One region of the Brenneria tiliae genome, then DNA from elsewhere that is predicted to be linked to it. Evidence: predicted binding sites of a transcription regulator. Region 1 holds the regulator's gene; each other region holds the start of a gene.

The links. Region 1 encodes PurR, which represses purine synthesis genes. Its sites were predicted from a motif close to CANGCAAACGTTTGCNTG; they were not measured.
Region 2: a site for PurR is predicted at 1,470-1,487, ahead of cvpA (colicin V production protein). Genes of this name have one in related genera too.
Region 3: a site for PurR is predicted at 1,971-1,988, ahead of purT (formate-dependent phosphoribosylglycinamide formyltransferase). Genes of this name have one in related genera too.
Region 4: a site for PurR is predicted at 1,960-1,977, ahead of guaD (guanine deaminase). Genes of this name have one in related genera too.

The regions. Positions count from the first base shown of each region.
Region 1 is NZ_JAKPCB010000090.1:13,204-16,353, reverse strand. It holds gene MFP24_RS04825 (C40 family peptidase) at 155-910, shown strand; gene cydH (cytochrome bd-I oxidase subunit CydH) at 1,008-1,097, opposite strand; gene purR (HTH-type transcriptional repressor PurR) at 1,475-2,506, shown strand; gene cfa (cyclopropane fatty acyl phospholipid synthase) at 2,837-3,150, shown strand, end outside.
Region 2 is NZ_JAKPCB010000102.1:150,587-153,736, reverse strand. It holds gene folC (bifunctional tetrahydrofolate synthase/dihydrofolate synthase) at 1-703, shown strand, start outside; gene dedD (cell division protein DedD) at 693-1,403, shown strand; gene cvpA (colicin V production protein) at 1,562-2,053, shown strand; gene purF (amidophosphoribosyltransferase) at 2,086-3,150, shown strand, end outside.
Region 3 is NZ_JAKPCB010000103.1:327,412-330,561, forward strand. It holds gene MFP24_RS22305 (bifunctional 4-hydroxy-2-oxoglutarate aldolase/2-dehydro-3-deoxy-phosphogluconate aldolase) at 43-684, shown strand; gene purT (formate-dependent phosphoribosylglycinamide formyltransferase) at 751-1,929, opposite strand; gene MFP24_RS22315 (S9 family peptidase) at 2,092-3,150, shown strand, end outside.
Region 4 is NZ_JAKPCB010000101.1:81,948-85,097, forward strand. It holds gene xdhA (xanthine dehydrogenase small subunit) at 1-438, opposite strand, end outside; gene guaD (guanine deaminase) at 435-1,766, opposite strand; gene MFP24_RS17330 (DMT family transporter) at 2,440-3,150, shown strand, end outside.

The DNA of each region.
Region 1 (3,150 bases):
CGGCAGTGACGATAAATCCACCGAAAAAACCACCATTAACTTTTTTTCACTATTTTGTATGAAGAAAAGAGAGATTCCCACTGTTTTATAATGCCGTTTTCGGGAATACTGTGCGCCATTGGCGATTTAAGGACTATTACCGATCGTTGCTATCATGCGCTTATTTACCGGCCTCTTTATATTATGTTTCAGCCCCCTGTTGGTGAATTTAGCGCAGGCGGCGCCTTATACGCCGAATTCGGCGCCGCAAAAATCCGCGCTGAACGGCGCGCAAGCCAATGCAGGCGCCGATAAGGCTAAAACACCCCGCGCCGCCAAGCATCAACGGCAGCAGGCGTCGTCAAGAACGACGGGCGGCACGCCGGCGCTGGTGCGAAAAAACCTTAAAAAATTGCCGCCGGAAACCCGCCACAGGCTTTACTCCGCACGCTCCAAAACCAAAGCCGCGCTGCAAGACAAAACGGGAACAGGACTGGCGCTGAGCGAGGCGCATAAAAAACGCTATCAGCATGCCAAATTAACGGCGATGAATAAGCTGATGGGCCAGATGGGTAAACCTTATCGCTGGGGAGGCGCATCGCCGTTCACCGGCTTTGACTGCAGCGGTCTGGTTTATTACGCCTATAAAGACGTGGTCAAAATCCCTATCCCGCGCACGGCGAATGAAATGTACCACCTGCGCGACGCGGCGCCGATTAACAAAAACGAGCTGGAGAGCGGCGATCTGGTGTTCTTTCGCATCAACAAGCGCGGCGCGGCCGATCACGTCGGGGTTTATCTGGGAGAGGGGAAATTCATTCAGTCACCGCGTAGCGGCGCGGATATTCGTATCAGTAAATTGAACGAGGATTACTGGCGGGAGCACTATGTCGGCGCACGCCGCGTGGTCACTCCCCAGACCGTTCGCTAACCGGCTCGGGGTCAGCGCCTGCGCGCAAATAATGCGGACGGGTTTTACGCTTAAAACCCGTCCGCGAAGATAAAAAAGAGGCTCGGCCCAGGGCCGGTTAATTCAGTACGGCGGTAAAGCTAAATACGATGATCATCGCCAACGCACCAATGGTGGTCAACAACGACATCTTCAGGTCAGTATCCATAGGCGTCTCCTTTTTTGCGCACACCCATTATCAAAAGAAAGTATCGACCGTCCTGGGAAGATTCAACCAAACTTCAGGGTAAAACTGCATATCACGATTGCCAGTCTTCCATAGTTTGAGAAAAAAATCTCATACCGGCGTCTCGCTAATAGTATAAATTACCGCTTCCACTTTTGCGGCAAATCGGACAAAATCCGCTGTTTGACGACACGCCGCGTATTGGTCGAACAACGCCAGCCTTGCCCCTTCAGGTGTAACATTCGGCATTCTCCTTCTGAAACCCTGTTTTTTTTATCTGGGAAGAGAACATTAAACGCAGGCAAACGATTAACAATATACTTACGACTGTAATAAGTCGTTTCAGGAGTCATTTTTACATGGCAACGATCAAAGATGTGGCAAAACGTGCTGGCGTTTCTACCACAACCGTATCGCACGTGATCAACAAAACACGTTTCGTCGCCGAAGAGACCAGGGCCGCCGTCAGGACGGCAATCAAGGAATTACACTATTCACCCAGTGCCGTCGCCCGCAGCCTTAAAGTCAATCACACCAAATCCATTGGGTTGCTGGCGACCTCAAGCGAAGCCCCCTACTTCGCTGAAATCATCGAAGCCGTCGAAAACAGCTGTTACGCCAAAGGCTACACGCTGATTTTGTGTAACTCACATAACAATCTCGATAAACAGCGCGCCTATCTTTCCATGCTGGCCCAAAAACGCGTCGATGGCTTGCTGGTCATGTGCGCGGAATACCCGCCTGAATTGCTCGCCATGCTGAAAGACTATCGCAACATTCCGATGGTGGTCATGGACTGGGGGCAGGCCCACAGCGATTTTACCGATACCATTATTGATAACGCTTTTGAGGGCGGCTATATGGCGGGCCGCTATCTTATCGAGCGCGGCCATCGGGATATCGGCGCCATTCCCGGCATTCAGGAACGGAATACCGGCAGCGGGCGCTATCTTGGATTTTTAAAAGCGCTGAAAGACGCCGATATTCAGATTCACGATGAATGGATCGTTCAGGGAGATTTCGAGCCCGAATCCGGCTATAAGGCGATGCAGCAGATTCTGGCGCAGAAACATCGGCCGACGGCGGTGTTCTGCGGCGGGGATATTATGGCCATGGGGGCAATCTGCGCCGCCGATGAGCTGGGGCTGCGCGTTCCCCAGGATATTTCGGTCATCGGATACGACAATATCCGCCACTCCCGCTTTTTCACCCCGGCGCTGACCACCATCCATCAGCCCAAAGAACGGCTGGGGCAATCGGCTTTCGCCATGCTGCTGGACCGCATCACCAGCAAGCGGGAAGACGCGCAGACCATTGAGGTTCACCCTAGCCTTATCGAACGTCGTTCCGTGGCCGACGGTCCATTCCGCGATTACCGTCGTTACTCCTGAGAACGGAAACGCACGCCACGCCAACAATGCTTCGGCCAATTTATACTTGTACCTTGGCCGAAGCAGTCATAAACTGATCAGCAGTTTTTAGCACAACAATCATAAATTATCTTTTCACTATCCTTTGAGTGTTCAGCGCATAGGGAGTTTGCGTATTTATCTTAAGGATAAGTGCCTCTACGTGTTTGCGTACCGGCTTTTTTCTCTTCATTTTCCTCTGATATCCGGAGGGTAGACGATGGGTGATCCCACCGATACACCGCTTAATAGGTAATAATTGTCTATGCTTTCCTTGCGGGTACTTCGCGAGCAGCAAGGTAGGGAGAAGTTATGAGTTCATCATGTGTAGAGGATGTCGAGGAACTGGGTCGTCATCATACGTCCTGGTTCCAGATTGTGCGTGAAATGCTGGACATGGCCGATGTCAAAATCAACGGTTCCCGCCCTTTTGATATCAAGGTCAAGAATCCTGATTTCTTTAAACGCGTATTGCGCGAAGGATCATTGGGATTGGGTGAAAGCTATATGGACGGCTGGTGGGAATGTGAGCGGCTGGACGTTTTTTTCCATCGCATACTACGCGCCGGACTGGATGAAAAAATACCTCACCATCTGAAAGATATTTTGCGCGTCGCCGCCGCACG
Region 2 (3,150 bases), on a different contig from region 1:
GGGCATCTTCCGCGCCGGCAAACCCGCGGTGGTCGGCGAACCCGATATGCCCGGATCGATTGCGCAGGTGGCCGCTGAACAGGGCGCGGTGTTGCTGCGCCGCGGCCGTGACTGGGATTTCTCCATACAGCGCGACGGATGGAGCTGGCAGAATAAGCAGCGCGAGCTGTCGGGGCTGCCGCTGCCGCATGTGCCGTTGGCCAATGCGGCCAGCGCCCTGAGCGCGCTGAACTATTCGCCTTTGAACGTCAGTGAAGAGGCGATTCGCCAGGGATTATCCCAGGCCGCGCTGCCCGGCCGTTTCCAGATTGTCGGCGAGAAACCGCTGCTGATTCTGGACGTGGCCCATAACCCCCATGCCGCCGCTTATCTGGCGAGCCGCCTGGCGATGCTGCCGCAGGGCGGGAAAGTCCGCGCGGTGGTCGGTATGCTGGCGGATAAAGACATCGGCGGCACGCTGAGCCAGTTAACGCCGCAGGTGGACGAATGGTATTGCGCGCCGCTGGACGTCCCGCGCGGCGCCACGGCGGGGCAACTGGCGCAATATCTGGAGCGGTGCCGGCAGTTCGCGGATGTGGCCGGCGCCTGGCGCCAGGCGATGTCCGAGTCGGCGGAACAGGATATCGTCATTGTGTGCGGATCTTTTCATACGGTAGCGCAGGTCATGGAAGCGCTGGATGAGGGGCAAACGTATGGCGAGTAAATTTCAGAACCGTTTGGTCGGCACGATCGTTCTGGTGGCGCTGGGCGTTATCGTGCTGCCCGGCCTGCTGGACGGCGATAAAAAGCATTATGCCGATGAGTTCGCGGCTATCCCGCTGGTTCCCAAGCCGGGCGACAGCAACGAAATGGAAGCCTTGCCGGCGCTGAACCAGCCGTTGCCCAGCCAGCCGCCGGAAGGGGCGGCGTCCGCCGTGGAGGATAAGAGCGCGGCGTCCGATGCCGAAACTCCCGGGATAGGCGCCCAGCCGGAAAGCCCGCCTCCGGCAACGCCGGCTCCCCCGGCGACGATCGCGCCGCCGGCGGTGGTTGAGCGCCCGACGGCGCCCAGTGAACCCAAGCCGCAGCCGAAAGCGGAAGTGAAACCCAAACCTGAACCTAAAGCGGAACCGAAGCCTGAAGCCAAACCGGAGACCAGGCCTGCGCAACAGGCGCCCGCCGGGCAAGCCTATGTGGTACAGCTTGGCGCCTTGAAAAACGCCGACAAGGTGAATGAGATTGTCGCCAAGCTGCGTCTTTCCGGCTATCGGGCCTATACCGTGCCGGCCACCCCGGTGGCGGGGCAGATAACCCGTATTTATGTCGGGCCGGACGCGTCAAAACAGAAGCTGCAGTCTTCGCTGGCGGAATTACAGCGGCTCAGCGGATTGAGCGGTCAGGTCAGATCGTACAGCGTGCGTTAAAGGATTAACGCGCCGGCGGGCGGTTTTTGCTCTGCCCGCCGATTAATAAAATCGGCGGAAATACGCTACGCAAACGTTTTCTTTTTCTGTTAGAATTCGCCGCGAACAGGATGACGTGGCGGCCGGGCGGTTGGCATCGTTCATTATTAGGATGGCTCATGGTTTGGGTTGATTACGTCATTATTGGCATCATCGGATTTTCGGCTCTGGTCAGCCTTATCCGGGGGTTTATACGTGAAGCGTTGTCGCTGGTCACCTGGGGATGCGCATTTTTTGTCGCCAGCCATTACTACGCTTATCTGGCGGTGTATTTCACCCGCTTTGATGACGAACTGGTCCGCAATGGCATCGCTATTGCCATTCTGTTTATTGCGACGTTGATTGTGGGTGCTATTGTCAACTATGTGATCGGCTCTTTGGTTGAACGCACCGGATTGTCGGGCACCGATCGCGTATTGGGCGTCTGTTTCGGGGCGCTGCGCGGCGTATTGATTGTCTCCGCGCTGCTCTTTTTTCTGGATACCTTTACCGGTTTTTCACAGAGCGACGATTGGAAGCAGTCCCAGTTAGTTCCGCAGTTCAGTTATATCATCAGGTGGTTTTTTGACTACCTGCAAAGCACGTCAAGTTTCTTGCCGCAGCATATATAGAGCTGCGATAGCGCTGATGAGGAAAAGACACCATGTGCGGTATTGTCGGTATCGCCGGTTTTACGCCGGTCAACCAGTCGATTTATGACGCGTTAACGGTGTTGCAACACCGTGGGCAGGATGCCGCAGGCATCATAACCATTGATGCCTTAAACTGTTTTCGCCTGCGCAAGGCCAACGGCCTAGTGAAGGATGTGTTTGAAGCACGGCACATGCAACGTTTGCAAGGCAATATGGGCATCGGTCATGTGCGTTACCCTACCGCGGGCAGCTCCAGCGCCTCCGAGGCGCAACCTTTCTACGTTAACTCGCCGTTCGGCATCACCCTGGCGCATAACGGTAATCTGACCAACGCTCACGAACTGCGTAAAAAGCTGTTTGAACAGGAGCGTCGCCACGTCAACACCACCTCGGATTCGGAAATTCTGCTGAATATTTTCGCCAGAGAGCTGGATCGTTTTCAGCACTATCCGCTGGAAGCCGATAACATTTTTGCCGCCGTTGCCGCCACGCATCAGCAGATTCGCGGCGCTTATGCCTGCGTAAGCATGATTATCGGCCACGGTATGGTGGCGTTCCGCGATCCCAACGGCATCCGCCCTCTGGTTATCGGTAAACGCGATCTGGAAGACGGCCGCTGCGAATATATGGTGGCGTCGGAAAGCGTGGCGCTGGATACGCTGGGTTTTGAATTCCTGCGCGACGTGGCGCCGGGCGAGGCGATTTACATCACCGAGAAAGGGCAGCTGTTCACCTGCCAGTGCGCCGAGAACCCGAAGAGCAACCCTTGTCTGTTCGAGTACGTTTATTTTGCGCGCCCGGACTCGTTTATCGATAAAATTTCCGTCTACAGCGCCCGCGTGCGCATGGGGCAGAAGCTGGGCGAGAAGATCGCGCGCCAGTGGGAAGATCTCGATATCGACGTGGTGATCCCCATTCCCGAGACCTCCTGCGACATCGCGCTGGAAATCGCGCGCATCATTGATAAGCCGTATCGCCAGGGATTCGTCAAAAACCGCTATGTGGGCCGTACCTTTATCATGCCGGGGCAGCAGGCGCGCCGTAAATCCGTGCGCCGCAAGCTGAACGCCAACCGC
Region 3 (3,150 bases), on a different contig from region 1:
ATCGTTAATGGTGCCTGCGGGCATGACTGGAGATAACTCTTGATGAAAAACTGGCAAACGAGCGCGGAACAAATTTTGACGTCGGGTCCCGTGGTTCCCGTTATTGTGGTCAATAAACTGGAATATGCGGTGCCGATGGCAAAAGCCCTGGTTGCCGGCGGCGTTCGCGTTCTGGAACTGACATTGCGCACCGACTGCGCCGTAGACGCTATTCGCGCCATTGCTAAAGCGGTGCCGGAAGCGATCGTCGGCGCGGGTACGGTAACCAATCCGCAACAGCTGGCCGCGGTAACCGAGGCCGGCGCGCAATTCGCCATCAGCCCAGGGCTGACGGAACCTTTGCTGCGGGCGGCAACGGCAGGCAGCATCCCGCTGATCCCGGGGATCAGCACCGTCTCTGAACTGATGCTGGGGATGGATTACGGTTTACGCGAGTTTAAATTCTTCCCGGCGGAAGCCAACGGCGGCGTTAAAGCGTTACAGGCGATCGCCGGGCCGTTCGCGCAAATTCGTTTCTGCCCGACCGGGGGGATTACTCCCAACAACTACCGTGATTATCTGGCGCTGAAAAGCGTACTGTGCGTCGGCGGCTCCTGGCTGGTGCCGAACGATGCGCTGGAAAGCGGCGATTATGCGCGTATCACCGAACTGGCGCGCGCAGCGGTAGCCGGGGCGAAAGGGTAGTAAGCCAAGGTTGACGACGGTCCGAAGCCATCCACGCGGATGGCTTTTTTACCGACTCGGCGGTGCTTAACCGCTGACCTTCACCGCCGCCGCGGTTTCTTTCGCCAGCAGGACGGCCTCTTCGATGGTTTGCGCGCTTGCCAGCGCCACGCCCATGCGTCGCTTGCCGCCGATTTCCGGTTTGCCGAACAGGCGGATCTGGGTGTGTGGACGCAAGGCGCCCTCCAGCCCCTGATAGCGTACGTTCCGGCTATCCAGATCAGGAAGAATCACCGCGGAGGCCGCGGCGCCGTATTGACGAATGGCGCCGATCGGCAACCCGAGAAACGCGCGGACATGCAGCGCGAACTCTGACAGGTCCTGCGAGATCATCGTCACCATCCCGGTATCATGCGGGCGCGGCGAGACTTCGCTGAAAATAACCTCGTCGCCGCAGACAAACAGCTCCACGCCAAACAGCCCGTGGCCACCCAGCGCTTTTACCACCTCGGCGGCTATTTTTTGCGCCCGCTCCAGCGCCAGTGGGCTCATTTGCTGCGGCTGCCAGGATTCGCGGTAATCGCCGTCCTCCTGGCGGTGGCCGATGGGGTCGCAGAAGTGAATACCGTCCACCGCGTGGATGGTCAGCAGGGTGATTTCGAAATCAAAATCGACCAATCCCTCAACGATAACCCGCCCGCCGCCGGCGCGCCCGCCCTGCTGGGCATAGCGCCAGGCCTTATCCAACTGCCCGGGGTCCCGCAGCAGACTCTGTCCTTTGCCTGATGAACTCATCACCGGCTTGACGATGCAGGGGTAGCCAATCTCCGCCACCGCCTGATGAAAGTCGGTTTCGTCGTCGGCAAAGCGGTAGCTTGAGGTCGGCACGCCCAGCGTTTCGGCCGCCAGGCGGCGAATGCCTTCGCGATTCATCGTCAGGCGGGTTGCCTGCGCGCAGGGCACCACTCGATTGCCTTGCCGTTCGAGCGTCACCAGCATATCGGTGGCGATGGCCTCAATCTCGGGCACGATATAGTCAGGGCGTTCGGATTCAACCAACGTTTTTAACGCTTCGCCGTCCAGCATATTAATGACATGGCTGCGATGGGCGACCTGCATGGCAGGCGCATCGGCGTAGCGATCGACGGCGATAACCTCGATACCCAAGCGTTGACACTCAATGGCGACTTCCTTGCCCAACTCACCGGAGCCCAGCAGCATCACGCGCGTGGCGTCGGCGCGCAGGGCTGTTCCAATCGTTAACATAGCCTATACCCGATCTGGTTGTGAAAAATGGGCGCAGTATAAACGAAAACGTTTGCGTGCGCATCCGAGGCCATGCGCGCCGCAGGGAAAACGCCGCCGTGACTTGGCATCGGACGGGAATCGTGCCACTCTTTTTATTCCCGAACCAAGGACCTGAACACCATGACAGCACCGCAAGCAGCAAAAAGACCCCATCCGTTGACCGTTCATAATGATACCCGCATCGATAACTACTACTGGCTGCGCGACGACCAGCGCAGCGATCCTGACGTGCTGGCCTATCTGCAGCAGGAGAACCGCTACAGCCGCGAGGTGATGGAGCCTTATGACGGGCTGAAACAGGCGCTGTATGGCGAAATGGTCAACCGGATACCGTCGGAGGATATGTCGGTTCCCTACGTTAGAAAAGGTTACCGCTATCAGAGCCGCTATGAGACGGGCAAAGAATATCCCATCTATCGTCGCCAGCCCGAGAGCGTGACGGATGAATGGGAAACGCTGCTGGACGGCAATCAGCGGGCGGAGAATCATGAGTTTTATAGTCTGGGGACGCTGCAGGTCAGCCCGGATAATCAGCTGTTGGCGTTGTCGGAGGATTTTCTGTCCCGCCGGCAGTACGACATTCGGTTCCGCGATCTGCGCAGCGGCGAGTGGTTGCCCGACGTTATTGAAAAGGTCTCTTCCGGGGCGGAATGGTCGGCTGACTCCGGCATGCTTTATTACGTACGCAAACATCCGCAAACCTTATTGCCGTATCAGGTCTATCGCCATCAACTGGGAAACGATCCGGCGGCCGACGAGCTGGTGTATGAGGAGAAGGATGATACCTTTTACGTCAGCCTGGGCAAGACGACCTCGGAAAGTTACATCATCATTTACCTTAGCAGCACTACCACTACCGAGGTGCTGTTGATCGACGCGGCGCGCCATGATGCCGCACCGCAGGTGTTTATCCCCCGGCGTAAAGATCACGAGTATGGCGTCGACCACTATCGGGACGCCTTTTACCTGCGCTCCAACCGGGAAGGAAAAAACTTTGGCCTGTATCGCACGCAGGAAGTCGGGGAAGGTAGTCTGGAAACGCTGATTGCGCCGCGGGAACAGCGCGTGCTTGAAGGTTTCGAGCTGTTTCGCGACTGGCTGGTGGTGGAGGAAAGGGAGCGGGGGCTCACCAGCCTGCGGCAAATTCACTGGCAGACGCGGGAAGAGAAAAATATTACC
Region 4 (3,150 bases), on a different contig from region 1:
GTAGCCGGTGCAACGGCACAGGTTACCCGCTAGCGCCTGCAATATTTCCCCGCGTGGGTAATCATCACCGCTCTTTTGCAGGCAGAATATCGACATCACCACCCCCGGCGTACAGAAGCCGCATTGCGATCCGTGGCAATCCACCATGGCCTGCTGCACGCTGTGCAACTTACCGTTTTGCCGCAAATCTTCGACGGTAATCAGCTGTTTGCCATGCAGTTCGCTGACAAACGTCAGGCATGCATTGATGCTGCGGTAGCGCAACCTGTCGCCGTCCGGCTCCGCCAGCGCCACGGTACAGGCGCCGCAATCCCCGGAGGCGCAACCTTCCTTGGTGCCGCAGCGGCCTAAATTCCGGCGCAGGTAGTTCAAGACCGTGGTGTTGGGATCGATATCCGCTTCGTTTTTTAACGTCTGGTTCAATAGAAACTGGATCATGCCGCCTCCCTGCCCGCGCCGGATTGATACACCACTTTACCGTCGACATAGGTGCGATAAATGTTGCGATCGTCCCCCAGCGTCATCAGTACGAACAATTGATCGGCCAGTTGGCGGCTGTTTGCATGGCGCAGTGTCTGCAAGGCGGAAACCGCCGGATCCAGCACCACAAAGTCCGCTTCTTTGCCAACCGTAAAGTTGCCGATATTGGCTTCCAGCCCCAGGGCGCGCGCGCCGCCAAGCGTGGCATGATAGAACGCCTCGCCGGCGGAGAGTCGATAATGCTGCAACTGTCCCACTTTGTAGGCCTCCCCCAGCGTTTGCAGCATATTGAAGGTGGTGCCGGCCCCCACATCGGTACCTATCCCCACGTTTACCTGTTTCTGCCAGGCTTTTTGCATATTGAACAAGCCGCTGCCCAGAAATAGATTGGAGGTCGGGCAGAAAGCAATCGCGGAATGGGTATCATGCAGGCAGTTCCATTCTTCCTCATCCAGGTGCAGACAGTGGGCAAATACGCTTTTGCGGCCGGTCAGCCCATACTGGTGGTAGACATCCAGATAACCGCTGTTTTCCGGGAACAGTTCTTTTACCCACGCCACTTCATCCGGGGTTTCGCTCAGATGCGTATGCAGGTAGACGTCGGGGAATTCCTTGTGCAGGCGCTGTACCTGCGCCAGCAGTTCCGGAGTGCTGGTCGGCGCAAAACGCGGGGTGATGGCATAACCCAGGCGCTGCTTGCCATGCCAGCGCAAAATCAGTTCGCGCGTTTGCCGATAGCTTTGCATCGGGGTTTCCAGCAGAGCTTCCGGCGCGTGGCGATCCATCATCACCTTGCCGGCAATCAGACGCATGTTCAGCCTTGCCGCTTGTTCAAACAGCGCCTCTACGGACTGTGGATGAACGGTGCCGAATACCAGCGCCGTCGTTGTGCCGTTACTCAGGAGTTGTTGTAGGAAAAACGCCGACATCCGCTCGGCATGCTGCTCGCAGCAATATTGGCTTTCCGTCGGAAAAGTATATTGCTGGAGCCACGACAACAGTTGCTCGCCGTAGGCGCCGATCATCTCGGTCTGCGGGTAATGGATGTGCGTGTCGATAAAGCCCGGCACGATCAACTTGTCGCGGTAATCCGTCACCTCAACGCCGGCGTGCAGCCTTGCCTCGCCCTCCCGCCAACTGCCGTACCACACAATGGTGCCGCCATTGAGCAGCATCAGCCCGTCGGGGATGTGCCGAATATGTTGTTCCAGTTGCTGTGGTTGAGCCACACAGGCGGCAATATCGAAAAAATTGCCGCGAATAGCCGTAGTAAATGACATGTTCATTACCGTATTTCCTCTATCCCAAACCGCACTCGTTTTCTCTGTGCTGACGCGACCCTGCCGGCGGCTTTTATCTATCGAGCGCAGCTGTTAATCAAAATTTAGCAATTTACATACCAGAATATTTTTTTGTTTTAAAAACAAAAAGATAAAAACAGAAAAGCAACAATCAAAAAACCAGTCGATAACATGAAAATAAGCAAACGGTTGCTTATATTGATGAGGTAATAGGATGCACCAATACTGTGCGTATGCATGAAATGAAGAAACCCACAACGGCGCCTAAAGGCTCCCCGGGAAATAATGAAGCATTGCTTTATAAGTTTATTTTGATAGCAATGTGTTGTTTTTTTTAAGGTTTTATGTTGCGTGAAAATTGATCTGAGGTGGGTGTGACCATCTGGTGGGCGATAGTCCATCGCGCCATCGCCCGCCACGATCGCCAAAAAATATAACTCGCCTTTCTGCGGCGCGATCCGTTTGCGTGACGCCGCGGCTTGGGCTAAATTTATCGCATCGACTGAGTGGCAACTAGGGTTCCGAACGGCACGCTGACGCCGTTGTCTGGTCCGAGCGTTGTAGAGACCGCGGTTTTGGCCGCGGCTGCACCCGAGGGAGAAAAGCCCAGAGGAGGAGACGTCGAGTCTTCCCCATGGCTTTTTGAACCGGAGCGCTTATGTCCTTTCTCACTTTAATGCTGGTTGTCGTAGCCGCATTTATCCACGCCACCTGGAATCTGCTCGCCAAGCGCGCCGCCTCGGCCGGCGCCGCTTTCGTTTTTGTCTACAGCTGCGCCGCCTGCCTTTTTTATATGCCCTGGGTGGTCTGGCTGTTTGCCACCGGTACGTTGCGATGGGATCTCTCCGTCATCGCCTGCGTCGTCCTGAGCGGCGCGCTGCATTTGGCGTACAGCCTGTTCTTGCAGCGCGGATACCAGGTCGCCGATCTCTCGGTTATCTATCCCGTCGCCCGCGGCAGCGCGCCGATGATGTCCACGGTCGGGGCATTCCTGCTATTTGACGAACAGCTGAGCGTATCGGGCGTCGCCGGGCTTGGCGCCATCGTGATCGGCATCCTGTTGATCTCCAGTCAGGGAAATCTTGCCCGCTTTCTCCAGCCTGCCGCGCAGAAAGGCGTACGCTGGGGCGCCGCGACGGGATCGATGATTACCGGCTACACCGTCGTTGACGCATACGGCGTCAAAATCCTGGGGATTCACCCGGTCATCCTGGACTGGTGTTCGCAGGTCGTTCGCCTGGTGATGCTGCTGCCCTGGCTAACCGCTCATCGCCACGAGGTTATCGGTCTTATGCGCGGCAAATGGGCTCTCGCCATCGCGGTCGGCATCCTTTCGCCCCTCTCCTATATCCTGGTGCTGATGGCGCTG